DNA from 4 places in the Nocardia sp. NPDC004260 genome. Region 1 is predicted to be linked to each of the others. Evidence: riboswitches for the same ligand, from Rfam matches in the RefSeq annotation. Region 1 holds a riboswitch; each other region holds the start of a gene.
What was found. A riboswitch is a leader RNA that binds a small molecule or an ion and turns the genes downstream of it on or off. The one in region 1 is predicted to bind S-adenosylmethionine.
Positions count from the first base shown of each region.

Region 2: it holds a riboswitch for S-adenosylmethionine, as region 1 does, so the genes downstream of both, ACWEO7_RS13490 (aminotransferase class V-fold PLP-dependent enzyme) here and metX (homoserine O-acetyltransferase MetX) in region 1, are expected to answer to the same signal.
Region 3: it holds a riboswitch for S-adenosylmethionine, as region 1 does, so the genes downstream of both, ACWEO7_RS23595 (amino acid ABC transporter permease) here and metX (homoserine O-acetyltransferase MetX) in region 1, are expected to answer to the same signal.
Region 4: it holds a riboswitch for S-adenosylmethionine, as region 1 does, so the genes downstream of both, ACWEO7_RS05720 (rhodanese-like domain-containing protein) here and metX (homoserine O-acetyltransferase MetX) in region 1, are expected to answer to the same signal.

Region 1 covers NZ_JBSGEZ010000032.1:18,944-26,762, reverse strand. The annotation lists gene ACWEO7_RS19850 (NADP-dependent isocitrate dehydrogenase) at 1-907, opposite strand, end outside; gene ACWEO7_RS19845 (MFS transporter) at 1,262-2,806, opposite strand; gene ACWEO7_RS19840 (TetR family transcriptional regulator) at 2,888-3,601, shown strand; SAM riboswitch class IV at 3,654-3,764, shown strand; gene metX (homoserine O-acetyltransferase MetX) at 3,982-5,139, shown strand; gene ACWEO7_RS19830 (hypothetical protein) at 5,201-5,323, opposite strand; gene ACWEO7_RS19825 (DUF3017 domain-containing protein) at 5,375-5,620, opposite strand; gene ACWEO7_RS19820 (tRNA (cytidine(34)-2'-O)-methyltransferase) at 5,838-6,302, shown strand; gene ACWEO7_RS19815 (DUF167 domain-containing protein) at 6,318-6,551, opposite strand; gene ACWEO7_RS19810 (DUF4349 domain-containing protein) at 6,508-7,500, opposite strand; gene ACWEO7_RS19805 (error-prone DNA polymerase) at 7,589-7,819, opposite strand, start outside.
Region 2 covers NZ_JBSGEZ010000018.1:67,809-75,627, forward strand. The annotation lists gene ACWEO7_RS13480 (YbaK/EbsC family protein) at 1-463, shown strand, start outside; gene ACWEO7_RS13485 (flavin reductase family protein) at 569-1,036, shown strand; gene ACWEO7_RS13490 (aminotransferase class V-fold PLP-dependent enzyme) at 1,197-2,516, opposite strand; SAM riboswitch class IV at 2,564-2,677, opposite strand; gene ACWEO7_RS13495 (Pls/PosA family non-ribosomal peptide synthetase) at 3,212-7,123, shown strand; gene ACWEO7_RS13500 (M1 family metallopeptidase) at 7,123-7,819, shown strand, end outside.
Region 3 covers NZ_JBSGEZ010000042.1:43,224-51,042, reverse strand. The annotation lists gene ACWEO7_RS23605 (ABC transporter substrate-binding protein) at 1-932, opposite strand, end outside; gene ACWEO7_RS23600 (amino acid ABC transporter ATP-binding protein) at 947-1,714, opposite strand; gene ACWEO7_RS23595 (amino acid ABC transporter permease) at 1,711-2,718, opposite strand; SAM riboswitch class I at 2,746-2,839, opposite strand; gene ACWEO7_RS23590 (hypothetical protein) at 3,225-3,932, shown strand; gene ACWEO7_RS23585 (glycosyltransferase) at 3,958-5,124, opposite strand; gene ACWEO7_RS23580 (LppM family (lipo)protein) at 5,160-5,942, opposite strand; gene ACWEO7_RS23575 (carotenoid biosynthesis protein) at 6,023-6,862, opposite strand; gene ACWEO7_RS23570 (phytoene desaturase family protein) at 6,859-7,819, opposite strand, start outside.
Region 4 covers NZ_JBSGEZ010000006.1:16,595-24,413, forward strand. The annotation lists gene fgd (glucose-6-phosphate dehydrogenase (coenzyme-F420)) at 1-378, opposite strand, end outside; gene ACWEO7_RS05690 (HAD-IIA family hydrolase) at 598-1,356, shown strand; gene ACWEO7_RS05695 (MarR family winged helix-turn-helix transcriptional regulator) at 1,497-1,964, opposite strand; gene ACWEO7_RS05700 (type 1 glutamine amidotransferase family protein) at 2,016-2,642, opposite strand; gene ACWEO7_RS05705 (RpiB/LacA/LacB family sugar-phosphate isomerase) at 2,728-3,180, shown strand; gene ACWEO7_RS05710 (serine/threonine-protein kinase) at 3,276-4,778, shown strand; gene ACWEO7_RS05715 (O-succinylhomoserine sulfhydrylase) at 4,790-6,004, opposite strand; gene ACWEO7_RS05720 (rhodanese-like domain-containing protein) at 6,001-6,417, opposite strand; SAM riboswitch class IV at 6,432-6,548, opposite strand; gene ACWEO7_RS05725 (Rv0361 family membrane protein) at 6,612-7,061, opposite strand; gene ACWEO7_RS05730 (FAD-dependent oxidoreductase) at 7,441-7,819, shown strand, end outside.

The sequences.
Region 1 (7,819 bases):
AGGTGCGGCCGTCCGGGGTCAGCAGCACCGAGGTCATCAGGCCGAGCGAGCCGAAGCCCTGCGCCACCGTGTCGGACTGCACGTCGCCGTCGTAGTTCTTGCACGCCCAGACGTAGCCGCCCTCCCACTTCATCGAGGAGGCGACCATGTCGTCGATCAGCCGGTGCTCGTAGGTCAGGCCCGCGGCGTCGAACTGGCTCTTGAACTCGGCGTCGAAGATGTCCTGGAACGTGTCCTTGAACATGCCGTCGTAGGCCTTGAGGATGGTGTTCTTCGTCGACATGTACACCGGGTAGTTCTGCTGCAGGCCGTAGTTGAACGACGCCCGCGCGAAGTCCTCGATGGACTTACGGAAGTTGTACATGCCCAGGACGACACCGCCCTCCTCGGGCATCTTCACGACCTCGTGCTCGATCGGCTCGCTGCCGTCGTCCGGGGTGAAGGTCACGGTGACGGTACCGCCCTGGAACACCTTGAAGTCGGTGGCGCGGTACTGATCGCCGAAGGCGTGGCGGCCGATGATGATCGGCTTGGTCCAGCCCGGCACCAGCCGCGGAACGTTCGAGATGATGATCGGGGCCCGGAAGATGGTGCCACCCAGGATGTTGCGGATGGTGCCGTTGGGCGACCGCCACATCTTCTTGAGGCCGAATTCCTTGACTCGCGCCTCGTCCGGAGTGATAGTGGCGCACTTCACACCGACGCCGTGCTTCTTGATGGCTTCGGCGGCGTCGATGGTGACCTGATCATCGGTCTTGTCGCGGTATTCGATGCCGAGGTCGTAGTACTCGAGGTTCACGTCGAGGTAGGGGTGGATCAGCTTGTCCTTGATGAACTGCCAGATGATCCGGGTCATCTCGTCGCCGTCGAGTTCTACGACGGTGCCTTCAACCTTGATCTTGGACATGGATCTTCGTGTCCTCCTAGGATGGTGCCCTCATTGCACGGCCAGGCGAACACGCTTGTGAGCGGACCCCAGCTGTTCCAACAGACAACGTATATGTCCCGCGTTGTCGGCGGGACATGTGGTGCAAACAAGACAAGCGTACTGCTGCCGAAGTCCTCACCGCACGGGCAGCCCCCGGAGTGAGCTGGACCACCTTTGTTACCGATTGGTAGGCAATGCCTTCCAGCGCCTCGGCGGAACCCGCGCAACCGCCGTCGCCGCCATGATCCGCCTTCCGTTCCAGCACGGCAACGGCCTGGCACATGACGAGGTCCGCGCGGCGTCAACACGCCGCACGGACCTCGTTCCGGTGGATCAGACCGCGACCGGAAGCCGCGCCCCGTCCTCGGAACCTTCGATCAGGTTCTCCGGACGGTCCCGGATCATCAGCGCGATGATCGGGATGGCCGCCAGGAAGAACCCGGCGCCGACGTAGAAGGCCACGTCGTAACTGTGGATCGCGGCCCGCGCGGCCAGGTTGTCGATGCCGGGATTGTCGTGCGCGAAGGTCTTGGCGACCTGCACCGAGATGGTGGTCAGCAACGCCGTGCCGACCGCGCCGCCGACCTGCTGAGCCGCGTTCAGCAGCGCGGAGGCGACGCCGGAGTCCTCTTCCTCCACCTGATGCAGCGCGACCGTCTGCATGCCGACGAACAGCGGACCCATACCGAGCGCGATGAGCACCTGAGCGGGCAGCACACCGGCCAGGAAGCTGTCACCGAAGCTCAGTTGAGCCAGCAGCACCAGGCCGATGACGCCCAGCACGGCCCCGGCCAGCATCAGCGGACGCGGGCCGAGCTTCGGCAGCAGGGCGCTGGTGACACCCGCCGAGATCGCGATGCCCGCCGGGAAGGGCAGGAACGCGAAGCCCGCCTTCAGGGCGGAGTAGCCCAGCGTGATCTGGAAGTAGAAGCTCAGGAACAGGAACATCGCGAACATCGCGATCGGGATGAGCAGCGCGGCGAGGAAAGCGCCGCCCCGGTTGATCTCACCCGGGATGTGCAACGGCAGCAGCGGGTTCGCCGAGCGCCGTTCGATCACGACGAAGGCGACGAGCAGGGCCAGCCCGGCGACCAGCAGCGCCAGCGTGCTGCCTGCCAGCCAGCCGTCGTCGGCGGCACGACTGAAGCCGTACACGATGGCGATCAGGCCGAGCGTCACGGTGACGGCTCCTGGCACGTCGTATCCCCCGCTGCGCGGCGCAGGCACGTCCTTCGCCACCCAGGCCAGCGCGCCGAGCAGCGCGATCAGCGCGATCGGCGTGTTGACCAGCAGGCACCAGCGCCAGGAGGCGTATTCGGTGAGCGCGCCACCGGCGATCAGGCCCAGCGCCGCACCACCCGCGGAGATGCCCGCGAACACACCGAACGCGGTGGCCCGCTCGCCGGGCTCGGTGAAGGTCACCGACAGCAGCGAGAGCGCGGCCGGAGCCAGCAGCGCGGCGAACGCGCCCTGCAACGCGCGTCCGGCGAACAGTTCCGCACCGGTCTGCGCGAGACCGGCCAGCGCCGACGCACTCGCGAAGCCGATCAGGCCGACGATGAAGATCCGGCGTCGGCCGAGGTAGTCGGCCAGCCTGCCGCCGAGCAGCAGCAGGCCACCGAAGATCAGCGTGTAGGCGGTGAGCATCCATTGCCGGTTGCCGTCGCTGATGTCGAGATCACGCTGCGCGAACGGCAGCGAGATCGTCACGATGGTGGCGTCCAACACCACCATGAGCTGGGCTAACGCGATCACTCCCAGCGCGAGCCAACGCGCTGAACCGCTCGCCCGCTGCGGCGCGTGCACCGCTGTCGCGGTCTCGGTCACGGTCTTCTCCTCGTCCTCGATGTCCCGAGCAATCCTGTCATCTAGCGACATTTGTCGTCAAGCGCAAAATGTCGCGATACGACATTTGACCGTTACGGACAGGAAAACGCCAGGTTGCGTTAACATGGGGGCATGCTCGAGTTATCGGCGCCGACGGGCGCGGGCGCAGCGGCCGACCGCGCCGCCGGCGGCCCGGCGACCCAGGGCCTGCGCGAACGCAAGAAGCAACAGACCAGGCTGCGGATCATCGCCGCGGCCCTCGACCTGTGCGACACACAGGGCTTCGACGCGACCACGATCGAGCAGATCGCCAACGCGGCGGACGTCTCGCCGCGCACCATCAACCGCTATTTCGACAGCAAGGAAGACATCGTCCTGGGGCCGGTGCAGGATTTCGGGCAAACCATCGCCGAGACGCTGCGCGAGTTGCCCCGCACGGGCAACGAACTCGGGGCGCTGCGCCAGGCCTTCCTGCACGTGGTCGATGAAGCCGCCGCGGCGGGCGAGGCGGATCCGCTGTCGTTCCGGCAGTTCCAGAAGATGCAGCGGATTCTGCGCAGCAGCCCGTCGGTCAGCGCGCGCAGCATGGAGCATGCCGACGACAAGAACCACGCGATCGCCGCGGTGGTCGCCGAGCGCCTCGGCACCACGCCGGACGCGCGCCCGGTGCGGCTGATCGTCGGCGCCTGGCAACTGATCGGCCACATCGGCATGGAGTGCTCCGACGATGTGTTCCTCGACGACGACCTCGCGGTCGCGGCCAGGGCGGGGCGGGCCGCGTTCACCGAGGCCTACGACGAGTTCGTGCGCACCTGCTGTGGTGCGCCGACCGCCGCGGACCAGTGAGTTCGATGGAGGATTTCGGGCGCTGACCGCCCGCCGGTTATGATGCCGGACAGGTCATGAGTACCAGCGTCAAGCCCCGGCTCGCTGGTCGGCAACCCTCCAGCCGCGGTGGGGTGCTCCGGGTGATGACCTGGCTCCCGAGAGCCGGGAGCAAGCGCGTAACAGGAGGTCGCCGCCATGTGTTGTTGTTCGTCACCCACACACCGCTAACCCCTGCTGTACCGGCGAACACCTGCTTGGGAGCAAACCATGAGTGAATTCACCGCGCCCGGGGCCGAGCGAGGCCCGGCGCAGTCGGCCCCGCACAGCCGTGGTGCCGAGTTCGGGATCGTGCGTTTCCTCCCGGATCCTCCGCCCCCCGGTTTCGCGGCGGCGGCGACATGACCGTGAACACCGAACCGAGCGCGCGGACCTCCGGCATCGCCCTGCCGCCCCCCGATGGACAGCTCGGCACCATCGCCATCGGGGACGTGCGACTGGAGAACGGCGCGGTCATCCCGGACGTCCACCTCGCGGTACAACGCTGGGGTGAGCTCTCCCCCGGCCTGGACAACGTCGTGCTGGTCGAACACGCGCTGACCGGCGACTCGCACGTCGTCGGCAAGCCCGACGGCCTGCACCAGCTGCCCGGCTGGTGGGACGGCATGGTCGGGCCGGGCGCGCCGCTGGACACCGACGAATGGTGTGTGGTCGCGACGAACGTGCTCGGCGGCTGTAAGGGCAGCACCGGGCCGTCCACCACGGCTCCGGACGGAAAGCCTTGGGGCGCGCGTTTTCCCGAGATCTCCATCCGTGATCAGGTGACCGCCGAAGCCGCTCTGCTCGACCTGCTCGGTGTCGAGCGGCTCGCGGCCGTGGTCGGCGGGTCGATGGGCGGTATGCGGGTGCTCGAGTGGATGGTCGGCGCACCGGATCGGGTCGCCGCGGCGCTGGTGCTCGCGGTCGGAGCCCGCGCCACCGCCGATCAGATCGGCACCCAGACCACCCAGATCGCGGCGATCACGTCCGATCCGGACTGGCAGGGCGGCGACTATCACGGCACCGGCCGCGCACCGACGACGGGGATGGCGCTGGCCCGGCGGATCGCGCACCTGACCTACCGCACCGAGTTCGAGCTGGATCACCGGTTCGCGAACAAGCCGCAGGGCGACGAGGACCCGTGGAACGGCGGACGGTACGCGGTGCAGAGCTACCTGGACCATCAGGCCGAAAAGCTCTGCAAGCGTTTCGATCCCGCCACGTACGTGTTGCTGACCGAGGCGATGAACCGCCATGACGTCGGCCGCGGCCGGGGCGGCATCGAGGCGGCGCTCTCGGCGACGCCGGTGCCGTGCGTGGTCGGCGGCGTCGACTCCGACCGGCTCTATCCGCTGCGGACCCAGCAGGAACTCGCCGATCTGCTGCCCGGATGCGACGGACTGGAGATCGTGCACTCCCGCGACGGGCACGACGGATTCCTCACCGAGGCGGCGGCGGTGTCCAAACTGCTGACCGAGACCATGCGCCTGGCCCGCGCCGGTGTGCGCCCCGAACGCTGAAAGAGTGCGCTTCCCTCCCGTCCGCACTGATCGGTGCCTCGCGCCGTGATGCCGTCCACTCTCAGAGCGCTGCGGCTCGCCGCGCCGCTTCGATGCGGTTGATGTTGGTCTCGATCCACTCCCGCAGCGCCGCTATCGGCGTGCGCAGTCCGCGCGAGCGGACGGTCTTCGCCGAGCGATACACCGCTGCCCGCTGAGCACAAGGGCGACCCCGCCATCGCTGGGTCGCCCGCCCTCAGCCGACGCCGAGCGTGTTGATCGTGGCCGCGAGGAACAGGATGCTCGACCCCAGCAGCGTCAGCGCGCCGACGTCGAACGGCTTGCTGCGCACCGCCAGCAGCCCCACCCGGGTAGTCGGCAGGCACAGCCGGAATGCCGCCGCCAGCAGCGTGGCACCGCCGAAGAAGAACGTCCCGCGCCGCCAACGATCGGACGCCACGAACACCACCGCCACCACGATGACCAGCGTCACGACGACCATCGGCAGATGGGCACGCAAGAACTCCGCTCCCGAACCGCGGCGTCCGGCCCGGGCGATAGGCGTATCGGCATCGGTCACCTTCCCGATTCTTGCAGACCGGTCCGGTGGTCGACGAGTGGCGCATGCCTGCGGCGAATCGCGAGTAGTCCCCGCGGCGGTGTGCCACTCGTGTGGGGTGCGGGCGGACGGCTCCGGCGACCTGGTTGACTGATGCGTCGTGTTCCATCTGATGTTCCACGAGCCGTGCATTCCGCCGAATACCGGCAACGCGATCCGGTTGGTCGCGGGGACCGGGTGTCATCTGCATCTGATCGAGCCGTTGGGATTCGATCTGTCGGAGCCGAAGTTGCGCAGGGCCGGGTTGGACTACCACGATCTGGCGTCGGTGACGGTGCACCCGAATCTGGCGGCGGCATGGGAGGTACTGCGCCCGGAGCGGGTTTTCGCGTTCACCACCCAGGGCACCACTCGGTTCACGGACGTGGCCTATCGCGAGAACGACGTGCTGCTGTTCGGCACCGAACCCACCGGCCTGCCCGCGGAGGTGCTGGCCGATCCGCGCATCACCGACCGGCTGCGCATCCCGATGCTGCCAGGCCGCCGCTCCATGAACCTTTCCAACGCGGCCGCGGTGACCGTCTACGAGGCATGGCGCCAACTCGGCTTCCCCGGCGGCATTTGATCTGCGGCGGCGACGTCAAGGCACGTCGATTTCGAATCGTTTGAAGCGGGAGGTCGCGCCCGCCGTCAGCCGGACGGCGGACTTGGGGACTGCGAAGTGGCCTGCGAGCAACTCGATGGCGGCCTTGTTGGCCTTTCCTTCGACGGCGGGAGCTCGCACGTACAGTCGCAGGCTGCCGTCGTCGAGGGTCTCCACCAGCGGTCCCTTACGGCTGTTCGGCTTGATCGTCGCCCTTACCACCGTCGGCACTCTTGCCTCCTGCGCTGGTCTCCGCGCCATCCGAGGCGCTGCTCTCCGGCTCCGGTGCCGATTCTCCCGCAGCAGGCGTGGGCTTGCGCCGCCGCGCCAGACGCACGATCCCCCACAGCACGGCGACTACCACCGCGAGGAAGCCGAGCCACGGAATCGCTTTGCCGCTGAACACGATCGCGTCCTGCAGCCAGTCCACCAGCGAGTTCCAGCCGGAGACGATGCCGTCCCAGAAGTTGTCGGGGTCGTCGCCGGAGTTCTTGTGATCGGTGGTGACGTCGATGGTCAGCGTGGACAGGGCGACCTGGTCGTCGAGCCTGCGCTTCTGCGCGGTGAGGCTGTCCAGCTCACCCTGGCGGCTGGACAGCGCCTGCTCGGCGGCGATCAGGTCGGAGGTGGTGGTGGCGCCCGCGATGAGTCCGCGCAGCCGGTCGACCGAGGCTTGCAGTGCCTTGATCCGCGCGTCCAGGTCCTCCCAGTGCATGGTGACGTCGTCGCGGTTGGTGGTGACCCGGGTGATCTGTCCGACCCCGCCGAGGCCCGCGATGAACGCGTCGGTCTTGTCCGCGGGCAGCCGGACGACGAGCGTGGCGCTGGGCTCGTTGTCGTCGGTGCCGGGCTGTTCGGTGCGGCTGTCGACTCGGCCGCCCGCGGCGCGCACCTGGTCGATGATCGTGCCCGCCGCGGTGACCGGCGCGTCCGCGGTGATCTCGACGCTGCCGGTGACCACCTCCTTGCGGGTGGACGTCGGTTCGGCGCCGGAGTTGTCCTCCCGCTTGGGCGGCGCCTGCTCGTGCAGCCCCGGCGGCACGAGCGCGGGAGCCGCGGGTCCCGGACCGGTGACGATCGTCGGCGTCCGATCCCGAGCGGGTGCCGCGTTGTCGTCACCGCAGCCGGTGAGCAAGATCAACCCCAGCACGCCGACGCCCAGCACAGCAAGCTTCCTCATGCCTGGCACAGTAGCCGTTCGCACTGCGCGAAAAGCCGCGCATAACGGTTCTCTAGAACGCTTCTAACACTTCCTTGAAGCAACCGGCTCAACGGAAGTCGCGCGATTTGGACGCCATCCGCAGATCCATGCGCTGCAGATGTTCGGCGACCACGCTGACCACGCCCTCGGCATTCTGCACCCGCCCGCGGATGAGCAGCGCGGCCGCGCCTTGGGCCAGGCGCCGGTAGCGCCGCCACAGCCCCAGCGAGCAGACGATGTTCACCATGCCGGTTTCGTCTTCCAGATTGAGAAAGGTGATGCCCTCCGCGGTCGCGGG
Region 2 (7,819 bases), on a different contig from region 1:
ATTGCCACCGGTCGCCTGCCGAGTCGCGGACACCCTCATCTCCCGGGGCCATCACGGTCTCATCGTGGCCCAGCCGGAGCCCACCCACACCGCCGACGACGCCGCGCGGGCGCTCGGCGTCGACGTGGGCGCGATCACGAAGTCACTGGTGTTCCTGCTCGACGACGACCCGGTGTTGCTGCTCGTCTCGGGCGCGCACCAGGTCGACCTAGCGAAGACCGGCGCGCGTCTGGAAGGGACGCTGACCCGCGCCCCCGCCGACATGGTGCGCCAGGTGACCGGTCAGCCCATCGGCGGCGTCGCACCGGTCGGCCACCCGACCAACCTGCCCACTTGGGTCGACAACGCGCTGGCGCACCATCGGGAGGTATGGGCGGCGGGCGGACATCCGAACACCATTTTCCGCACGTCGTTCCCGGAGCTGCTGCGGATCACCGCGGGTCTTCCGATCGACGTCGACTGACCGGCGCGAGCGTCCCAGGATCGTGGGCCACGAGACCGAGCGTAGTTTCGTGATGTGACCGAAGCGGATCCGAGCGGCATCACCGCGGAGCAATATCGTGCGTCGATGCGCCATTATCCGGCCGGCGTCACCGTCGTCACGCTGCGTTCGCCGCAAGGGCCGGTCGGCTTCACCGCGACTTCCTTCGCCTCGCTGTCGCTGGACCCGCCGCTGGTGTCGTTCAATATCGCGCACACCTCCTCCAGCCTGTCCGGCATGCTGGACGCCGAGTCCGTCGTCATCCATTTCCTCGGCGAACACCAGCAGCACCTGGCTCACCGGTTCTCCCGAACGGCGGAGGAGCGTTTCACCGACCGATCTCTGTGGACCGCTCTCGACACCGGCGAACCCGTCCTGCACGGCACCCCCATCTGGCTACGCGCCACCGTGCACCAACTGATCCCCATCGGCGACCACACCTTCGTCGTCGGGTTGGTCACCCGGGTACACGACAACACCGACGAGAAGCCCTCCGCCGCACCGCTGCTGTACTACAACGGGCGCTATTACCGGCCGACCGCCCTCGGCGACTGACCCGAGTTCGCTACGCCACCCTCGGCCGCACCTGCACCACCAACTCGGCGTCGAGCGCACGGGCCAGCCGCTCCAGCACAGGAAGGCTGGGCACCGTCCCACCCGCCTCGAATGGGATCCTTAGTGCCCTTTTCGACGAGATCGAGGAACAAGCGTTGTTTCAGCCCACCAGGCAGGGAGCCGCGCCGGTGGGGGCGGTGGAGGTGAAGGGGCGCGTTTCCGGGGTGGGGTTCCATACACCGTTCTCGGCGGCGTAGTTCCAGGTGGGGCCCGTCGCCACAAGGGTGGCGATCGCATCGATCAGGCGGTCCACATCGGCGGAGGTGGTGCCGAGGCCGATGCTCGCGCGCAGTGCGCCGTCCAAGCCGAGGCGGGTGAGCAGCGGGTGGGCGCAGAAGCGTCCGTCGCGAACGCCGATACCGTGTTCGGCGGAAAGATAGGCGGCGACCTGGCCGGGGGCGAAATCGTCCAGAGTGAACGCGACGATGCCGACGGAGTCGGGGCTGTCGGTCCAGATGCGCAACAGCCGAACGCCAGGAATCTCGGCCAAGCCGTCGCGGAGACGGTCGGCGAGCTGATGTTCGTGCGCGGCAAGGGTTTCGGCGTCGATGACACAGAGCGCGTCACAGGCGGCGGCCAGCGCGGCTGCGCCGAGCACGTTCGGCGACCCGGCTTCGTGCCGCTGCGGAGCGGGCGCCCACTCGGCCGCGTCGGTACTCACCTCACGCACCGCGCCCCCGCCGGCGAGGTAGGGCCGCGCCGCGTCGAGCCAATCCCGTCTGCCCACCAGCACACCCGCGCCGAACGGCGCGTACAGCTTGTGGCCGGAGAACGCCAGGTAGTCGATTCCATTGGCGCGCAGGCTGATTCGACGATGCGGGGCCAGCTGGGCCGCGTCGACCAGGATTCGGGCGCCGCACTGGTGCGCGACGGTGGCCAGCCGCTCCAGCGGAAGCACCTCGCCGGTCACATTCGACGCACCGGTCACCGCGAGCAGTGCGGCCGGCCTGCTGCACAGCTCGGCGACCAGCCTGCCGATGGTCTCCTCCACCGTGTCGGCGGCCTGCACGACCCGCCTGCCCTGCATGGTCCAGGGCAGGAAGTTGGCGTGGTGTTCGATGTCGAGCACCACGGTGTCGCCGGGCACGCAGGACGCGAGCAGGTTCAGCGAGTCGGTGGTGTTGCGGGTGAACACCACCACTTGATCGTCGGCGGCGTCGAGGAACCGGGAGACCGACCCGCGGGCGGCCTCGTAGCACTCGGTGGAGATCCGGGAGGCGTAGCCCGCGCCGCGATGCACGCTCGCGTAGTACGGCAGCAACTGCTGCACCCGGTCGGTGACCTGCGTCAACGCCGGCGCGCTCGCCGCGTAGTCGAAGTTGGCGTAGGTGGCCGTTCCGCCTTGCACCAGCGGAACGAGCAATTCGTCGCCGGAGACCCGGGCGAGAGCGGCACAGGTGTTGTCGACAGTGGTAGTCATCACGTGAATCCCGTCGGCTAAGGGACCCGCAATCGAATGATTCGTCGAGTCCGCGCTTGCCGCGCCCGGTCGGGCGGCGGCCGGGTCGTCACCCGGAGCACCCCACCGCGGAGGAGGGTTGCCGGCCAGCAAGCCGGGGCTTCGCGCTGGCACTCATGACCTGACCCGAGGGTGGCAGAAGCGCCCCGGCGCTGTCAACCACGTTCGACCCCGAGTCCCCAGGAGCACCGCGTGGAGATAACCACCAGGCGTGAGCCTTTACAAGCATCCCGACGACAGCACGCGAGCCGCTGCCTCGACATCCCACGCGCCCCTCGGCAACTGACGCCTTCGACCGCGCTCCGAGGCGGCGGACCGGTCGCCGGCGCCACGAGCCTCGACGCCGCACGCGCCCATCCCGAGGTCCGCACCGCTTCGATGAGCGGAATCACACCCGCACACGAGCCATCTCCCGGCGAACCCGAGGGACGACGGACCGACCAGCGATCGGCCTGTCGCGGCGGCGAATATCGATCCCACCTGCAACAACGCGCACGGCGCCCGCCGATCCGGCGCCCGCTCCGGTGAACAACGAACGACGACAACCCCGGGTACCGTGGACAACTGGCCATCGTGGCGTTTGCCCTTTGGTAACCCAGCTATGACACAACAACGGGAAAGTGTGAGGCGAGTCGATGGGAGGTGCGCAGAGCACCATGCTCGAGATAGACGTCGACGCGCCCGCGGGCCCGTTGTCGCGTGGTGACCGCGCGCCGGAGGCCAGGACACTGGTCGACATCCTGACCGCGACGGCGCTCGCCCACCCCGACGCCCCTGCCATCGATGACGGCCGAGTAGTGCTCTCCTACCTGGAGCTGGTCGTCGAGATCGAGAAGACCATGGCCCGTCTCGCCACCGCTGGTGTGCGACCGGGCGACCGGGTCGGCGTACGCGTACCGTCGGGCACCCGTGAGCTCTACGTGACCATCCTCGCCGTCCTGTACTCCGGCGCGGCCTACGTGCCGGTCGACGCAGACGACCCGGACGAGCGCGCCCAACTGGTCTTCGGCGAGGCGCAGGTCACCGCGATCGTGACCGCGGCCGGCATCGAGACCACCGCCGCGGGCATCCGCGCGGCGGAAGAGCAGCGCGAGGAAAGCTGGTCGACGCTGCCGAGTCCCCGCGACGACGCTTGGATCATCTTCACCTCGGGTTCCACCGGCACGCCGAAAGGCGTTGCCGTCACCCACCGCAACGCGGCCGCCTTCGTCGACGCGGAAGCCGACCTGTTCCTTCCGGACGCCCCGATCGGTCCGAGTGACCGTGTGCTCGCCGGATTGTCGGTCGCCTTCGACGCGTCCTGCGAGGAGATGTGGCTGGCCTGGCGCAACGGCGCCTGCTCGGTGCCCGCTCCGCGTGAGCTGGTGCGCACCGGCGCCGATCTCGGTCCCTGGCTGGTGCGGCGGCGGATCACCGTGGTCTCGACCGTCCCGACCCTGGCGGCGACCTGGCCGGTCGAGGCGCTGGAGGCGGTGCGCCTGCTCATCTTCGGCGGCGAGGCCGTCCCGCCGGAACTCGCCGAGCGTGTCGCCGGAAACGGTGATGTGGCGCGCGAGGTGTGGAACACCTACGGTCCCACCGAAGCCACGGTCGTCGCCTGCGCCGCGCGGTTGGACGGTCAGTGGCCGATCCGAATCGGATTGCCGCTCAACGGCTGGGATCTGGTCGTCGTCGATGCGGCGGGTAACCCGGTGGCCGAGGGGGAATCCGGCGAACTGGTGATCGGCGGGGTCGGGCTGGCCCGCTACCTCGACCCGGCCAAGGACGCCGAGAAGTACGCGCCGCTGGCCTCCGTCGGCTGGGAGCGCGCGTACCGCAGCGGCGACCTGGTGCGCAACGACAGCGCCGGTCTGGTCTTCCTCGGCCGCGCCGACGATCAGATCAAGCTGGGCGGGCGGCGCATCGAACTCGGCGAGATCGATAACGCTCTGCAACACCTGCCCGGAGTCACCGGCGCCGCGACGGCCATCCGCACCACAAAAGCGGGCAACAAGCTACTGGTCGGCTATCTGACCGGACCCGGACCGGATTTCGATGCCAAGGCCGCGCGCGCGGTCCTCGCCGGACAGTTGCCCGCGCCGCTGGTGCCCCGGCTCGCGGTGGTCGACGAACTACCCACCCGCACCTCCGGCAAGGTCGACCGCGACGCGCTGCCCTGGCCGCTGCCCAACGCCGCCGAGGACGACGACGACAACGACCTGACCGGCACGGCCCTGTGGATCGCCGGACTCTGGGACGCCATCCTCGGCGCGGAGGTCGGCGATCCGGACGCGGACTTCTTCGACCTGGGCGGCGGTTCACTCGCGGCGGCCCAGCTGGTCACCGCCCTGCGCGAACGGTATCCGCAGATCGCCGTCGCGGACGTCTACGACCATCCCCGCCTGGGCGCGCTCGCCGAGCTGCTGGAGCAGACCACGCCCACCGTGGCCGTCGCCGACCGGACGGTGCGGCCGACGCCACCGCTCGCGCAAGCCGCGCAGGTACTCGCCACCATCCCGCTCACCACCCTCACCGGCCTGCAGTGGCTCACCTGGCTGGCGATCGTCGGCAACATCGCGGCCTGGTCCGGGTCGCTGCCATGGCTGCCACAGCTGTCCTGGTGGTGGACGCTGGTCGCGTTCCTGCTGTTCATCTCGCCGCTCGGCCGGATGGCGATCTGCGTGGCGGGCGCGCGGCTGCTGCTGCGCGGTGTCCGGCCGGGGCGCTATCCGCGCGGCGGCTCGGTGCATCTGCGGTTGTGGGCGGCCGTGCGCCTGTCCGAGGCCAGCGGCGCGGAGAATCTGTCCGGCGCCCCCTGGATGGTGCCGTTCGCCCGCGCGCTGGGCGCGAAGATCGGCAAGGGGGTCGACCTGCACAGCCTCCCGCCGGTGACGGGGATGCTCGAACTGGGCGACGGTTGCAGCGTGGAGCCGGAGGTCGACCTGTCCGGCTACTGGATCGACGGCGACGTGGTGCATCTCGGCCCGATCACCGTCGGCCCCGGCGCGGTGGTCGGCTCGCGCTCGATCTTGTTGCCCGGCACGAAGATCGGTAAGAACGCCGAGGTGGCGCCCGGCTCCGCGGTGGCGGGCAAGGTGAAGGCGGAACAGGAGTGGGCCGGTTCGCCCGCGGTGAAGGTGGGCAAGGCCCAGCACCGCTGGCCCGCGCACACGCCCGATCGGGCCCGGCGCTGGGTCGGCGTCTTCGGCGTCACATCGGTGGCGTTGGCCGCCATGCCGATTCTCGGCATCGGCGCCGGTGGCGCGTTCCTGGCTTGGTTCATTCGCGACACCCGCACGCTCGCGGGTGGCGTCGCGCGCGCATTCGCCGTGCTGCCCTTCGCGACCCTGCTCAGCCTGGGCGTCTACGCCGCGACGACCATCGTCGCGGTCCGGCTGCTGAGCATCGGTCTGACCGAGGGCTATCATCCGGTGCGCAGCCGGGTCGGCTGGCAGGCATGGGCCACCGAGCGCCTGCTGGATTCCGCGCGCACTTTCCTGTTCCCGCTGTACGCCAGCCTGCTCACCCCGCTGTGGCTGCGCTTGCTGGGCGCGAAGGTGGGCAAGAGCGTCGAGGCCTCCACGGTGCTGCTGTTGCCGAAGTTCACCACCGTCGCCGACGGGGCGTTCCTGGCCGACGACACCATGATCGCCGGTTACGAACTCGGCGGCGGCTGGCTGCACATCGGTGCGGCAAAGGTCGGCAAGCGCGCCTTCCTCGGCAACTCCGGCATGACCGCCCCCGGGCGCCGGGTCCCGAAGAACGGGCTGGTCGCGGTGCTGTCGGCGGCGCCGTCCAAGGCGAAACCTGGCTCGTCCTGGCTGGGCAGCCCACCGGTCCGGCTGCGCCGCGCCGCGGAGAACGCCGACACGGCGCGCACCTTCGATCCGCCCGCCCGCCTGCGCGTCGCCCGCGGCATCGTCGAGACGTGCCGCTTGATCCCGGTTCTGGTGACCTTCGCGATCGGTCTCGGCGTGCTGTGCACCCTCGCGTGGCTCGCGCAAACCTTCGGCCACCTGACCGCCGCGCTGCTCAGCGGACTGGTGCTGCTGGCGGCGGGCGGCATCGCGGGGGCGGTTTCGGTGGCCGCCAAGTGGTTGCTGGTGGGGCGGATCCGCGCCGAGGAGCATCCGCTGTGGAGTTCGTTCGTCTGGCGCAACGAGGTTTCCGACACGTTCGTCGAAACGGTTGCCGCACCATGGTTCGCGCGCGCGGCGACCGGGACGCCCGTACTGAACCTCTGGCTTCGCGGCCTCGGCGCAGGCATCGGGCGCGGGGTATGGTGCGAGTCCTACTGGCTACCGGAGGCGGACCTGGTGACTCTCGGCGACGGCGCGACCGTGGAACGCGGATGTGTGGTGCAGACCCACCTCTTCCACGACCGGATCATGGCCATGGACACCGTCGCCCTCGGCGCGGGGGCCACCCTCGGCCCGCACTGCGTGGCACTGCCCGCCTCGACGCTCGGCGACGGCGCGACCATCGGCCCGGCTTCCCTGGTCATGCGCGGCGACGCGGTGCCCGCCTCGACGCGCTGGTGGGGCAACCCGATCGCGCCCTGGTTCACGGGCGATCCCGGGGCGCGCTGATGGCGGGCAAGTTCTACGAAGCCCCCATCGACGAGTACCTCCCGCAGAACGGCAACCGGGGGTATCGCGTTTCCCGGTACGAGCTGGAACTGTCCTACCGGGTGTCCGCCAACCGGCTCACCGGGCGCGCCGAGATCACCGCCGTGACCACCGAGGCGCGCACCCGGTTCGCACTCGATCTCGGCCAGGCGCTGAGCGTGTCGAAGGTGTCCGTCAACGGGGTCAAGGCCGCGAAATTCGCCCATCAGCACGGCAAGTTGGTCGTGACGCCGCAACAGCGGATTCCGGCGGGCGGCGTGCTCGCGCTGGTGGTGCAGTACGGGGGCACCCCGAAACCGGTGCGCGGGCCGTGGGGCGAGGTCGGGTGGGAAGAACTCACCGAAGGCGCGATCGTGGCCAGTCAGCCCAATGGCGCGGCGTCCTGGTTCCCGTGTGACGACCACCCGAGTTCCAAGGCCAGCTACCGGATCTCGATCACCACCGATTCGCCCTACTACGCGGTGGCCAACGGAACTCTGCTGCGCAAGCAGACGAAGGCCAGTCAGACCACGTGGGTGTACGAGCAGGCCGAGCCGATGTCGAGCTACCTGGCCACCATCCAGATCGGTCACTATCGCAAGCACCGCATCGGTTCTTCGCACGCGGTGCCGATGCAGGCGATCCTGCCTGCGCGGCTGCGCGCCAACTTCGACCACG
Region 3 (7,819 bases), on a different contig from region 1:
TTGATCCGCGATTCGGCGACCTTCTCGCTCTGCAGGCCCCAACGGTCGATCACCTGCTGATATGTGCCGTGCTCGATGGCGTAGGCGAGCGCGTGCTGCACGGCGGTGATCAGCCCGCTGTCCTTCTTGGTGAGCACGGCGATCTCGCCTTGCAGCGCGTCGCCCGCACCGGAGAAGGTGCCCACGATCCTGGTCTGCTTCGCGGTGGCCGCGTGGTAGATCGCCGTCGGGTTCGGGCCGAGGTAGCCGTCGAGCCGCTGCGAGGCCAGCGCCAGGTAGTAGTCGGTGGTCTGCTGGAAGTAGGCGATGTCGATCGGGGGCAAGCCCTCGGCCCGGTTCTGCTCGTTCCACTTCACCAGCAGCTGCTCCTGGTTGGTGCCGCTGCCGACGCCGATCCGCTTGCCCGCCAGGCTCGTCCGATCCTTGTATTCCAGCTTGCTCTGGATCGGCACCTCCAGCGCGACATTGTCCTTGCGGTAGGTCGCGAAGTCGTACTTCTCCTTGCGTTCCTCGGTGACGGTGACGTTGGAGATGAACGCGTCCACCTCACCGGAGTCCACCCGCACGAAGTTCTGCGACCAATCGGCCACCTGCGCATCGAGTTTCAGGCCGAGGATGTCGGCGACCAGCGAGGCGAAGTCGATCTCCGAGCCGACCACCGTCCTGTCGTCGGTGGCGTAGAACCGCAGCGGCGGCGCTGCCCCGGACGTGCCGGTCACGACCAGCGTGCCGCGGTCGCGGATCGCCTTCGGCACCTCGGCGGCGATGGCATCGACCTTGGCGGTGCGAACGCGGCCGGACTGGGCGGGGGAGAGGTCGAAGGTGACCGAACCGGCGGGCTGCGCGGCGCTGTCCGCCTCGGGGTCGGTGCAGCCGGTGGCCAGCAGCACGACCGCGGTCGCGGCGGCGGTGACCAGGGCGGAGAACTTCATCGGATACCTGTTCGTCAACGGACTCGGGAAAGGAACGCGCGAGTGCGCGGGTGTTCGGGATGGTCGAGAACGACCGAGGGCGGGCCCTGCTCGACGATGACGCCCTCGTCGAGGAACACCACGGTGTCGGCGACCTCACGGGCGAAGCCGATCTCGTGGGTGACGATCACCAGCGCGGTGCCGCCGTGCGCCAGATCGCGGATCACGTCGAGCACTTCGCCGACCAGTTCCGGGTCCAGCGCGGAGGTCGGCTCGTCGAACAGGATCACGCGCGGGCGCAGCGCCAGCGCGCGAGCGATCGCCACCCGCTGCTGCTGCCCGCCCGACAGCCTGCGCGGATACGCGTCCGCCAGGTGTCCGATGCCGACCCGATCCAGCAGCAGGCGTGCCTCGCGCTCCACCTCGGTCCGGTCGCGCCGCTGCGCGGACAGCGGTGCGAGCGTGACGTTGTCGAGCACGGTCAGGTGCGGAAACAGATTGAACTGCTGGAAGACGAAGCCGATCCGGGAGCGCTGCTTGCGCACCGCGTGGTCGGGCAGCGCGTGCAAGCGGTCGCGGCGCAGCCGATATCCGATCAGCTCGCCGTCGATGTGCACGGTGCCCGCGTCCAGCGTCTCCAGATGGTTCACCACGCGCAGCAGGGTCGACTTGCCCGACCCGGATGGGCCGATCACGGCCACCACCTCGCCGGATCGCACGGTGAGATCGATGCCGCGCAACACTTCGTGCGAGCCGAAGGATTTCCGGACGCCGCGGACCTGCACGGCGAGTGTGGCGCTCATCGGGTCGCTCCGCGCGGTGCGGCGGGCCCGGCCTCGGCGACCTCGCGCAGCTTCCGCCACGCGCGTTGCAGCGGCGTCGGCGGCGGCGTGCGGTGCGCGCCCTTGGCGTAGTGGCGTTCGATGTAGTACTGCGCCACCGAGAGCGCCGTGGTGAGCACGATGTACCAGACCGTCGCGACCATCAGCAGCGGCACCACCCGTCCGTTGCGCCCGTAGATGACCTGGACCTGGTAGAACAGCTCGGCGATCGCCATCACCGACACGATCGAGGTGCCCTTGAACAGGCTGATCACCTCGTTGGCCGCGTTCGGCAGGATCGAGCGCATCGCCTGCGGCGCCACCACCGTGCGGAATTGCCGCAGCCGTGGAATCCCCAAGGCGGCGGCGGCTTCCAGCTGACCCGCGTCCACCGAGATGAAACCGGCCCGGATGATCTCGGCCGAATACGCCGCCTGATGCAGCGCCAAGCCGATCACGGCGGCGGTGAAACCGCTGATCACCCCGTTCACCTCGAAGGTGAACAGCGCGGGCCCGAACGGGACGCCGACCGAGAGGGTCCGATACAGGTAGGCGATGTTGAACCAGAACAGCAGCTGCACGATCAGCGGAATCGAGCGGAATGCCCAGATGTAGACCCACGCGATCACCCGCAGCACCGGGTTGTTCGACAGCCGGGCGATCGCGAGCGCGGTGCCGAGCAGAAAGCCCAGCGCCGTGCCCCACGCGGTCAGCTCCAAGGTGACCCGCAGCGCCGACAGCACCGACTCGGCCGTGATGTACCGCGCGAACGTCGGCCAATCCCAGCCGGGATTGGTGGCCAGCCCGTGCACGAACTGGGCGAGCAGGATCAGCGCGACGGCACTGATCACCCAGCGCCAGGGATGCCGGGTCTTTGCGACGGTCGGCGTCGCGCCGGTCTCGGCGGGGGCCGGTGTTCCGGTCGGGTCCGGTTCGATCGGCGCGGCCGCCTCGGGGGCGGCGTCCGGCGCGGTGGACGCGCTCATGACGGGTCCTCGATGATCACTTCGGTTCCTCCATCGGTCCCGGCGGAAGCACCCGCACCCGGTGACCGGGGGGTTGCTGCGACGTCGACGAGCCAGGTCTCTCGGTCGCTCTGGATGGTTGGCGCCGACCCCCTGTCAACGGATGTCAGGGGCGAGCCGAATCATGATGCCCAGTAAGGGAAGCCTGGAACAAGAGAAGTAATCACCGTGAGCGTAGATCTTGTCGACGCCGATTCATCGGATCTTTGTAGTAACCGGGCGTGCGCTGCTCTGCCGACGGCGAGGTGAGTTTCGCCGCTTCGCCGATCCCGGGCGCGTGGCGCCGGACTGGGATGGTCCGATGCAGCATACGGCTATCGCCGACGCTGGGGAACGCCGGTGGGCTACGCGGAGGTCCGTTCCGGGCAAACGGGACTCGCCACGAAATTGCTGTGTGCAATACCGGCTGCTGATTGTGTTTGCCGGAGTACTGTCCCCCTCGATCGTTCCGCCGATGAGGAGGTTTCGTGAACATATTGCGCCGTCTGACCCAGTTGTCCGCTGTCGCGACCAGTTCGATCGCCTTCGTGCTCGCCGGGCCGGGGGCCGCGTTCGCGGCTCCGGATGCCACGATTCCCGCGTTCCCCGAGGACTCCGTGCCGATCGCCGCCCCCGGTGACCTGTTCGGCGCGTATCAAGCCGCGCTCGACGCGTTGCGCGCGCTCGGTATCCAGCCGTTCGCGTACCCGAGCGCGTCGGCGTTCTGCCTCGACAACACCACGGCCGGTCTGGCGCCCGCCGTGGCAGGCGCCATTCCGGGGCCGTGGCCGAAGACCACTGTCCAGATTCCCGGCCAGGACCTCAGCGCCGTCAAGGCCGGGCAGGCCATGTTCACCTTCGTGCCCTACGGGCTCGGTCCGGACGGCCCGAATACCGCGGGAATGCAGGTGAGCTGGCTGAATTTGAATACCGGCCGCAGCGGCACGGCCGCCATGGGGCCGCTGCCAGAGGTCGCGCGTTCGATGGTTCCCGCGGCCGTTCCGCCGGACCAGCGGCCCGTGGCCGAGCAGGCGATCCGGGACTTCCTCGTCGCGTCCCTCCCGATGGGCGGGGTGCGCGCGGTCCCGGTGGACACCGGGAAGGGCACCGTGCTCGCCGCGATGTTCGGCACGGTGCAGAACGGCGCCAAGTCATGCTTCTTCCTGCCGACGGTGGGAATCACCCCGGTGCCGTGAGATTCCGTCACCGCGGCACGGTCGCTCAGGGCAGCGGCCGACCTTTCCAGCGCGCCGTGCCGCGGCGACGGGCCAGGTGTGACCGCACCCACAAAAGCAGATACACCGCCACCGATACCGGGTGCGCGACGGCGGCAGACAGATCCGAAGGTTTCAGCGGGCCCCCGGTTTCGGTCGAGCGGGCCAGCAGTCGCCCGGCGACGGCGGCGAGCCAGCCGATCAGGCCCGCCCGGCGGTGCGCCCCGCGGCCGAACACCGCCACTGCGGGCGGCAGCCAATAGGCAAGGGCGGCAACCAGTCCCACCGCCGCTCCACCCGTTATCGTGCCGTCGTAGGCCGACCAGAGCCAGCGGGAGTAGCCCGCGTCCAATTCCGCGGCGTCGCGATACATCCTGGTGCGGGCCAGCGGTCCCGCGGCCACCAGAACCGTGGAGTGACCGGCTCGACGCAGCGTACGGGCGATGTCGAGGTCCTCGGTGACGCTTCCGGCCACCGCCGTGTGGCCGCCCACCGACCGGTACGCGGCGTTGTCGAACACGAGGAACTGCCCGCACGCCACCGCCGTGGCGGGCCGAAGGCTCCGGTCGGCCGCGGTGACCGGCAGCGTCGAGGCCCACGACCAGCACAGCAGGGGCTGCACCAGCGCCTCCGCCACCGAGCCTGCCACTTGCAGGGGCCACGGGGAGACCAACGCGGCGCGTCGTCCGCGCAGCGCGCCGACCGCTGCCGCGAGCGCCGTCGGGGCCAGTCGCACGTCGGCGTCCAAGAAGATCAGCACCGGCGTCGACACCTCCTCGGCCAGCCGGACGCAGGCGGCGGCTTTTCCGGTCCAGCCGGGGACCGGGTCGGACTCGCTGCGCAGCAGCGTGAAACGCGGGTCGCCGTCGATCGCCGCGCGGGCCGCGGCGCCGGTGTCGTCGGTGGACCCGTCGTCGAGGATGCGTACCGCCATGCGCGGCACGCCCACCTGGGCGCGCAGGTCGCCGATCAGCTCGGGTAGCCGGTCGGCCTCGTCGCGCGCCGGGATACAGACGGTGACCGGTTCGATCACCGTCGTCGGGGTGTTCGTCAACCGCCGCACGGTGATCCGGTTGTACAGCGCGAGGCCCGCGCCGAGCGCGGCGACCGCGGCGGCGAAGGAAGGCAGGATCGAGTTCGCGCGCAACGTCTTCGGCAGGTCGGCACTCACCATGCGGGCCACGCTATCGCGGCACACCGACCTGTCGCTCAGCGATTCTGCGTCACCGAGCGCCACCAGCGGCTGAGAGAGAAGCCGACTTCCGGCGCGCCGGGCGCGGCGGGGTTGCGGTCCATGTACGCCATGGCCGCGACGATGGCGGCCACCGCGAGCGTGATGCCGCCCGCGATGCCCGCCCAGCCCGCGAACGAGCGGGTGTTCGGGTCGGCGTAACTGACCTCGGCGCGCAATGTGGAGACATCACCGGGCGGCAGCTTCCAGGAGACGACGTTGTCGCCCTCGCGGCTGCCGTTGGTCTTGGCGACGCGCGCCGGGAACGCGATGGTGAACTGCACGTCCGAACCGTGCGGCGGCACCGATTTCAGATCGACCCGCCCGCTCAGGCTGACCAGATCGCCGGTGCGCTGGAATTGCAACTGGAACATGCCCTGGGTCTGCTCGGACAGCCCGCCGAGCTGCTGCACCTCGCCGAACGACAGATCCTCGAAGAAGACCTGGCTGCCCGTATATCCGTCCTGGGCGTACGGCTCCACCCGCACCTTGGCGGCCAGCGTCTCGGGCGCCTTCAGCTGCGGACCCTTGTCCCCGGGGTCGGCGGGCACCACGGCGGCGACGATCCGTCCGGACACCCGGTCGTTGGACGAGACCCCCATCGAAACCTGGACCCGCAGGCACGCTGCGAGCATCGGGACCAGCATCGCCGCGAGCAGGACGACCGAAGCGGCACGCAGGGCACGGCGTGGGACCCGCCGCGGCGGACGATCCAAGGTTTCGAGCTTCGTGGTGACGGGACTCGGCTGCACGGGTGACATCGTGCCAGGCCGTCCGCCCGGAATGAAACGCGCCACTCATCGCGCGCGTCGGCGCGCCGAGTGCGGGGAATCACCCCGGGTCAGCGGCGCGCGCGAGCCAGGACGACGAGCAGGGGAACACCGAGCACACCCATACCGGCGAAACCGTATCCGGCCGACGGCAGGAGACCGAGGAACACCGCGTGGGCCAGCGCCGACCCCAGCCAGGTCCACAGGAAAAAGGCCACCGGTACGGCGACCGCGATCGCGCGGCCACCCGGTCGCGGGACCCGTACGGGATCCGGAGCCGCTCGCTCCCAGAGCGCCAGCAAGCAGCCCATCGCGAGCGCGACCGCGAACCAACCCAGGTAGTTGGTCACCGGAATCAGGTCCAGCCCGGGCAGTCCGGAGCGGGTGTCACACCAGGTCCACTGCCCGTCGGTCACCATCTGCGAATCCAGGAACAGATCCCAGCCCACCGCACCCACCGCCGTCGCCACGACCCGCGTGACCGTGCGCTGTGACAACAACCCGGCCACCACCCACACCGGATACATCCCGCCGGTCCAGGCCAGCGGGACGAGCAGCGGCACTGTGAGCAGAGCGGGCCCGAGCCGGTCGGTCGCGTACTCGTAGCAGCCGAACGGTATGCCGGTCGCGGTACCGATCACCTCGGCCGTGAGCCCGAGGCCGGAAACGATGATCAGGAAGCCGACGGCATAGCGGAACCCCCTGGTCGCGGTCGCGTGCGCCAGCGCGGCCGCGGCGGAGAGCAGCACGACCGCGACGGTGACACGGTCGCGCGCACCACCCGCGGCGAGTGGGTAACCGATCTGCGCGACGATCGTCAGCACGACCAAGGCGAGTGGCAGCAGAAAACTCGCCGAGCGGTATCGGGACCGTTCTGCCGCCTCGGGCGGCAGTTCGCCCGAATCCGTCATCGTCGCAGCCACCGCGACAACCTGGGCCGGTTCAGGTCGCGCAGCGCGAGTGCGGCGGCCGTCCGTCCGCTGGCGCCGGAGACGCCGCCGCCGGGATGGGTGGACGCGCCCGTCAGATACAGTCCCGGCGCGCCGGGCACCCGCTGCCCCGCCAGCTCGGGCAGCGGACGCCACAGCATCATCTGGTCCAGCGACATCTCCACGTGCATCACGTTGCCGCCGACGAGCCCGAGTTCGCGCTCCAGGTCCACGGGCGTCTGTACGTGTCTGCGCAGCACCGTTTCCGCGAAACCGGGCGCGTAGGAATCGACTTCGGCGATGATCCGGTCGCCTTCCCGCTGCGCGAGGCCGGCCCAGTCCGCCCCGGAGGCCGGTCGGTACGGGTGCCATTGCGCCCACAGCGATATCTGGTGCTCGCCGGGCGGCGCGATGGTCGGATCCACGGCGCTGAAGCTCATGGCCAGCACGACCGGTCGCGGCGGGAGGTCACCCGCCAGGGCCGCGCCGTGCGCACGACGCAACTGCGCGCGATCGGACACCAGAAATTGCAGGCCGCGGGCGGAGTGATCGATCGGACTGCCGGGATAACGGGGCAGCGCCGAAGCGGCGGCCCGCACCACCATCCCGATCCCGGGACCGACGCGGATGCGCGTGCGCCAGTCGTCGAGCACCGCGCCGTCGAAGCCGCCGTCGCGGAGCAGGTCCAGGGTGGTCAGCACGTGGCAGCCCGCGATCACGGTGCTCGCGCGCAACTCCCGGCCCGAGGCGGTGCGCACCCGCCAGCGGTCCCCATCGCGATGCAGGGCGGACACCGCGTCGCCCGCGGTCACCACCCCGCCGTCGGACCGCAGCCGCGCCACCAGCGCGGTGGTCAGCGCCCCGCTGCCGCCGACCGCTCGCCCCGGTGGCAGCGTGTGCATGAGCGCGGCGAAGCCGACCATCGGCGCCGTGCCCGGC
Region 4 (7,819 bases), on a different contig from region 1:
CTTGAACTCCGGCCATTCGCCGGTGTATCCGGTGGCGATCTCGTTGAGCGCCTCACCGGTGCCGACACCGAGCATCACGCGATCGGGGTACAGGCAACCCAGGGTGGCGAATGCCTGCGCGATCACCGCGGGGTTGTAGCGGAACGTCGGGGTGAGTACCGACGTGCCGAGCTGGATGCGCTGGGTGCGCTCACCGACCGCGGCCAGCCAGGCCAGCGAGAAGGGCGCGTGTCCCCCCTTGTGCCGCCAGGGCTGGAAATGGTCGCTCACGGTGGCGCTGTCCAAGCCGTGTTGCTCGGCCAGCACCGCGATCTCGACGAGTTCACGGGGACCGAACTGCTCCGCCGATGCCTTGTATCCGAGCTTGAGTCCGCTCATCTGCACGCTCCTCGCGTTTCGTTTCGCCGCCATCGCGATCCGTCATCGACAGTAGTCAACGCTGCCGCCCTCCGCGCCGACGGCCCGACGCGGATGATCTTCACAGCGGAGAACACCGCGGCGGGGGCGAAATGTTTCTGCGGTGGCCGCCGCGCGGCGATAGCGGATAATGGCCGCGTGAGCGCAGACGACGAGCCGATCCTGTCCTACTTGACCGATATGGACGGCGTGCTGGTGCACGAGGACCATCTCATTCCGGGCGCCGACAAGTTCCTCGCCGAACTGCGCGCCAACGAGACACCGTTCCTGGTGTTGACGAACAATTCGATCCGCACGCCGCGCGATCTACAGGCGCGACTGCGGCACACCGGGCTCGACATCCCGGAAGAAGCGATCTGGACCTCCGCGCTGGCCACCGCCACCTTCCTGAACGAACAGCGCCCCAACGGCACCGCTTACGTGGTGGGTGAATCCGGCCTCACCACCGCACTGCACGAGATCGGCTACGTGCTGACCGACAGCGACCCGGACTACGTCGTCCTCGGCGAGACCCGCACGTATTCTTTCGAGGCCATCACCACCGCGATCCGGCTGGTCGAGCGAGGCGCCCGTTTCATCGCGACCAACCCCGACCCGACCGGCCCGTCCCGCGATGGCTCGCTGCCCGCGACCGGCTCGGTGGCCGCGCTGATCACCCGCGCCACCGGACGCGACCCGTACTACGTCGGCAAGCCGAACCCGCTGATGATGCGCTCCGCGCTGCGCCGCATCGGCGCACATTCCCAGTCGACGGTGATGATCGGCGACCGGATGGACACCGACGTCATCTCCGGCCTGGAAGCGGGCATGCGCACCATCCTGGTCACCTCGGGCATCTCCACCCGCGCGTCCTTCGAGGCCTACCCCTACCGCCCGACGATGGTGGTGGACTCCGTCGCCGATCTGATCGGCAAGACCAGGTCGCCGTTCGAGGCCTGACCCACGCGTCCGCCGACCAGTCCATGACGCCCCGACACGGACACCCGCCGCTCACCACTGCCTCGTACGAGGAGACGGCGGCCCTTCCGGTTCGTACCCGCGTTCCGACACACGACCGCGACCTGCGCTGCGGCCGAACGCTATTCCGGATGGTCGCCGGGGTGGTCATCCGCGGTGATCGCGTCCACCGCGGCGGACAATCTGGCGAGCACCTCGACGGTCAGCGCGAGTTGCTCGCGGCCGAGTTCTTCGGCGAATCGCCGCGCCATCACCGCGTGCTGCGGGTCGATCCGACGGACCGCGGCCAGTCCCGCGTCGGTGATCGCGACGAGTTTCGCCCGGCGGTGTGCGGGATTGGGACGGTATTCGGCAAGGCCCTTGCCCACCAATAGATCCGCGATGCGCTGCACGCTCTGGCGGGTGATGCCCATTTCCCTGGCGATCCCCGCTACGGGCAACGGCGCTCGCAAGACCGCGCCGAGCACCTGCCACCAGGCGGCGGTGAGACCTGCCGGTCGCGCCATCTCCTCGGCGATCGCGAGGAATTGACCGTTCAGGCGGAACGACGTGATCGCCGCCGCGGCGAACAGCTCCTGATCAGCGTTCATGCTTCACCTCCCGAGGCCTCTCGGCGATCCGTACCCCCGGACGATTCTCGCTTACGCGTGCTGCGCGTCGTATTCCGCCAGCACCGCCCATCCGGCCGGATCGGAGTGCGCGTACAACGCGTACCAGCCATCCAGCACATGCGGCTCGTACACGCCGAGCCTGCCGAGCACCTCGCGCGCGAACTCGAACGGCGCGCTCGCCCCGGCGGTGATGACGTCACCGTCGGTGACGGCCGGTTCGTCGACGTAGTGGTGCGCGCCCGAATACCCGCTGTAGCGAAGGTATTCGGCGACGTTGCTGGTGTGCTCGCGGGTGTCGAGCAGGCCCGTCTTGGCCAAGCCGAACGTCGCACCGCACATCGCGGCGACCGGAACACCGGCGTCCACGAACTCGCGTGCCTTGTGCGCGAACGGATCCAGTTGCGGCCCCTCCCAGGTGTCCGCCCCCGGCAGGATCAACATCGCGCTGTCCGCGGGGGTCAGCTCGGCGAGCACAACGTCCGGCACGATGCGCATGCCGCCCATCGTCGTGATCGGCTCCACGGTCAGGCCGACCGTCTTCACCTGCCAGGTTCCCGGTTCCCGGTGCCAGCTCGGCTTGTTGATATGCGCCGTCGCCGCGCCCACCTCCCAGTCGGCGAGCGTGTCGTAAACGGCCATGTGCACGGTCTTCATCATGACAGCATGCTGTCATATTTGACAGCATGCTGTCAAAGAGGACGATCGCCGGCACTGCCCGCGAATCGGCAACTACGCTGAACCCATGCGAATTTCGGTGGCGGCGGACGAGCTGGTCGGAGTGGCCGCGGAACTGGTCGACGAACTGGGCAAGCGCGGCCACCAACTCGTATTGCACGGCGCGCTGTCCGACGAGGAACGCGACGACTGGGCGTGGGCCAGCGAAGCGGCCGCCCGCGATGTCGCCTCCGGCCACGCCGACCAGGCCGTCGTCTGCTGCTGGACCGGCACGGGCGCCTCCATCGCGGCCAACAAGGTCGCCGGGGTCCGCGCCGCACTCTGCGCGGACGCCTCGACCGCGGCGGGCGCCCGCACCTGGAACGACGCCAATGTGCTTGCCTTGAGCCTGCGCTCGACTTCCAGCGCCGAGCTACGGGAGATCCTCGACTCCTGGTTCACCACCGAACCGAGCTCGTCCCCGGACGACCGGGCCAACATCGCCCATCTCACCGACATCGAGCGCACCGCCGATGCCTGACGAAGCCTTCTTCGCGTAACGTGCGGCGTCGACAGCACGAAAGGGGACGCCCTCCCACCCGCGATGGCCACGAAACCCGGCGATACGGTCGAGGCATGTCCGTGCAGAGCGCCGGTGGCACATTCGGGAACTACTCGCTCGAACGCTTGCTGGGCCGTGGCGGCATGGGTGAGGTGTGGTTGGCACACGACCCCGAGGGCCGCGCCGTGGCGCTCAAGGTGCTGTCCGCGGCGTATACCGCGGATTCGCTCTATCGGCAGCGCTTCGAGCGGGAGGCGCGGCTGGGAGCTCGGGCGCGCGACCCGCACATCGTGCCCATCCACGCGTTCGGCGAGGTCGACGGCCATCTGTTCTTGGAGATGGCCTACATCGATGGCGTCGACCTGGGCACCCGGCTGCGATCTGGCGCGCTGCCGCCGGATCGGGCCGTCGACGTCGTCGCCCAGGCCGCCGAGGCGCTGGACGCCGCGCACGCGGCCGGACTCGTGCACCGCGATGTGAAGCCGGGCAACATCCTTCTGCACACCAGCGGTTTCGTATATCTGATCGATTTCGGTATCGCCCGCGCTGCCGACGGCACCGCGCTCACCGCTACCGGGCTGGTGGTCGGCACGCTGGGGTACATGGCGCCGGAGCGATTCACCGGCACGGTCGATGCCAGGTCCGATGTCTATTCGCTGGCCTGTGTGCTCTATGAGGCCCTCACCGGACAACCGCCCTACGGCGCGGGCGATCCGGCACAACAGATGCGCGCGCATCTGATGGCCGAGCCGCCGCGCGCCTCGCGGGCGGCCCACGGCGTCCCGGCCGCGCTCGACGATGTCATCGCCCGGGGAATGGCCAAAGAGCCGGACGCACGCTATGGCAGCGCGGGGCAATTCGCCGCGGCGGCGTCGGCCGCTCTGGCCCGGTCCACGATTGCGCGACCGGCCCCGCCTCTCGCGGCACCGGCCGCCCGCCCGCGAACTCGCGTCATGACCGCCGCCACTCCGGCGCAGCCGACGCCCGGGGTACGTTCACCCGCTCCGACCGGGCAGCTCGATCGTCGGCGAAAGCGCCGATGGATACCCGTCGCCGCGGGGGCGGCGCTCGTCGTCGCGGCGGCGTTGTGGCTGCTGGGAGGCAACATAGGGTCCGCGCCCGTCGCAGGTCCGACGACCCGCGAAGCCGCTACGCCGACCGATACTCCGCTGCCCCCGACCGGCGGACAACCCGCGAATCGGGGTACTGCCGTGCGCGACGGAAACTTCGCTTTCACCGTGACAGATGTGGGCTCCGGCGGCGGTTCCCGAACGATCGTCACACTGACGGTCACCAACGTGTCCGACCGCGACCAAGTCCTCGACGTCACCGGTCAACGGCTGATCACCACCGCGGGCCGCTCCGTCGCACCCGACGCGGCGGCCACCGCCGGACTCAACCAGCCCGGCGACGACTTCGCACGCATCGCGCCCGGCCGCGCCGTGACGATCCGGCTGGCCTTCGACCTGCCGGGCAAGAACAAGAACGGCAAGAAGAACGACAAGAAAGACGACGTTCCCAGCCACTTGATCCTGCACGGTGCACCGTCTTCACCCGGCGTCACCGTGCCGATGTGACCGATCCCTGCTCAGGCGAGGGCTTGGTCGAGATCCTGGAGCAGGTCTTCCACGTCCTCCAGACCCACCGAGATGCGGACGACGCCGTCGGACAGGCCGATGGTGGCCCGGCCTTCGGGGCCCATGGCGCGGTGGGTCGTGGTCGCGGGGTGGGTGATCAGGGACTTGGCGTCACCGAGGTTGTTGGAGATGTCGACGATGCGCAACCGGTTCAGGACTTCGAACGCGCGCTTCTTCGCCTCGTTCTCGGGCGCGTTCAACTCGAAGGTGACCACGGTGCCGCCGCCGCTCATCTGGGTTGCGGCCAGCGCGGACTGCGGATGCGAATCCAGGAACGGGTATCGCACCCAGCTGACGGCCGGGTTGCTCTCCAGGAAGCGGGCGATGCGCAGCGCGGACTCCGACGAATGGCGCACCCGCAGCGGCATCGTCTCCAAGCCTTTGAGCAGCGTCCACGCGTTGAACGGGCTCAGCGCGGGGCCGGTGTGGCGCATCAGCGTCTTGACCGGGCCGTCGATGTAGTCCTTGTCGCCGAGAATGGCGCCGCCCAGCACACGGCCTTGGCCATCGATGTGCTTGGTGCCCGAGTAGACCACCACGTCGGCGCCGAGTTCGAAGCCGCGTTGCAGCAGCGGAGTGGCGAACACGTTGTCCAGCACGACCTTCGCGCCCGCCGCGTGGGCCAGCTCGCTCACGCGGCGCACGTCGACCAACGTCTGCATCGGATTGGCGGGCGTCTCGAAGAAGACCGCCTGGGTGGGCACGGACAGCGCCTGTTCCCACTGGTCGAGATCCTCGCCGTCGACGAAGACGGTCTCCACGCCCCAGCGCGGCAGGATCTCGTTGCACACCACGAAGCACGAGCCGAACAGGCTGCGCGCGGCGACGAGCCGGTCGCCCGCGCCCAGCAGCGCGCCCAGCGCGGTGAACACCGCGGACATGCCGCTCGCGGTCGCGAAGCACGCCTCGGCGCCGTCGAGCAGGCGCATCCGCTCCTCGAACATGGCCACCGTCGGGTTGCCGTAGCGGGAGTAGACGAAATGTTCGACCTCGCCGGTGAACGCGGCCTCGGCGGCCTCCGCGCTCTCGTAGACGAAGCCGGAGGTGAGGTAGAGCGCCTCGGCGGTCTCCTCGAAACCGGAGCGCCGCAGCCCGCCGCGCACGCCGAGCGTCGCGGGGCCGACGCTCTCGGGCAGCGGCTTGTCGAAGGCGCCGCCGGTGATCACGACTGCCGCCAGGGCAATCCGAGGGCACGCCAGCCGGAGCCGCCGCGATGCCCGGATTCGTCGAGCGGGCCTTCGAAGCCCTCGAGCACGTTGTAGGAGGTGCGGTAGCCCGCCGAGGTGGCGGCGATCGCCGCGCCCACCGAACGCTGACCGGAGCGACAGAGGAAGACGACGGGAGCCTCGGGATCATGGCCGTCGAGCGCTTGCTTCAGCTGCTCGACGAACGCCTCGTTGCGCGCCCCCGTGGAATCGACCCACTCGATCAGCACGGTCGGCCGTTCGATCGGACTCGTGTCGGGGACTCCGACGAACCTCCATTCCGCTTCCGTCCGCACGTCCACCAAGACGGCTTCGGGATTGTCCCGCAGCAGCTCCCAAGCCTGCTGAGGGGTGATGTCACCGGCATAACTCATGTGCACCTCCTGCGAATCCGCACTTGCCGCGCCCGGGACCAGGGCGCCGCCAGGTCGTCACCCGGAGCACCCCACCGCGGAGGAGGGTTGCCGACCAGCAATGCCGGGGCTTGACACTGGTTCTCATGACCTTCGACTGAGATTGCACCGACCCGGGTCACCGTGTCAAACCGTGTCGCACCCTGCGCGAACGCTCACGTGCATACCAGCCACTTGTCGCCGGACCTGGTGAGAATCCAGGTCGTCGTCTTCTCCTGCCCGCCCACCTTCGTGGTGACGGTCGCCTTGCCCCGGTCGCCGTCCACCATCGGTGAGTCGATTTTCGTGATCTCGACGGGCTTTCCGGCGCCGTCCTGGCCCGCCAGCGGTGAGTGGGCGGCGTCGAAGCCCTGGCACGCGGTGCCGGGCGGCGGCACGGCGTCGCTGCGGTTGGAGCCGTCCACGAAATTGCGAACGGCCGCCGTGATGCGGTCGGCGTCTGTGACATTTTTCTCAGCGGGCGACAGCACACCACCGAGCACGATCGCGATCAGCACGATCGCCGCGACCACCGCGGCGGCGACGAACGGGACCACCGAGCGTTTATCGGTCTGATCGACCCGGATGATCTCGTCCTCGCCCGCGGTCGGCTGCTGTTCGGTCATGGCTCGATGATCCCTGGTCGGCGCCGGTATCGAGCGCTCGGCCCCGGGCAGAACACCAGCGCGGCGCCGACTCCGGGGCGCGCGGCGACGATAGACCGCGCGCGAGCGGGTAAGCGGCAATCGTGGCTGTCGATGGCATCCGTCGAGTTCACGCACCGACGCGGGGCGGCGTCGGCCATCCCGATAGAATCGCGGGACGGCGGCCTGCTGTCATAGCGAATCGGCAGCTCTACGCCGCGGCGAACGGAGCACCGTGCAGCCACGAGCCGGCAACGCCGGCGTCCGCACCGGACGGGTGCGACCGAGCCGGTGCGTCAACTTAGCCTAAGCTAAGCCCGACGTCATTAATTGTTTCGACCATAAAGGTGCGCGTAAAGAGATGACCGAACAGAGTGCAGTAGAGGATGGCGGTGTCCGCGAGCCCTCCGTGGTGACGCAGGCTTCCTCCTCCGGGCCTGACGCGCACACCGCGAAGACCCGCCCGCTCCGCATCGCGATCGTGGGCGCCGGACCGGCCGGGATCTACGCCGCCGACGCCTTGATGAAGTCCGATGCCGAGGTGTCGATCGACCTCTACGAGCGCATGCCCGCGCCGTTCGGCCTGATCCGCTACGGCGTCGCACCCGATCACCCCCGCATCAAGGGCATCATCACCGCCCTGCACAAGGTCCTCGACAAGCCGCAGGTGCGCCTGCTCGGCAACATCGACTACGGCACCGACATCACCCTCGACGACCTGCGGGCCTTCTACGACGCGG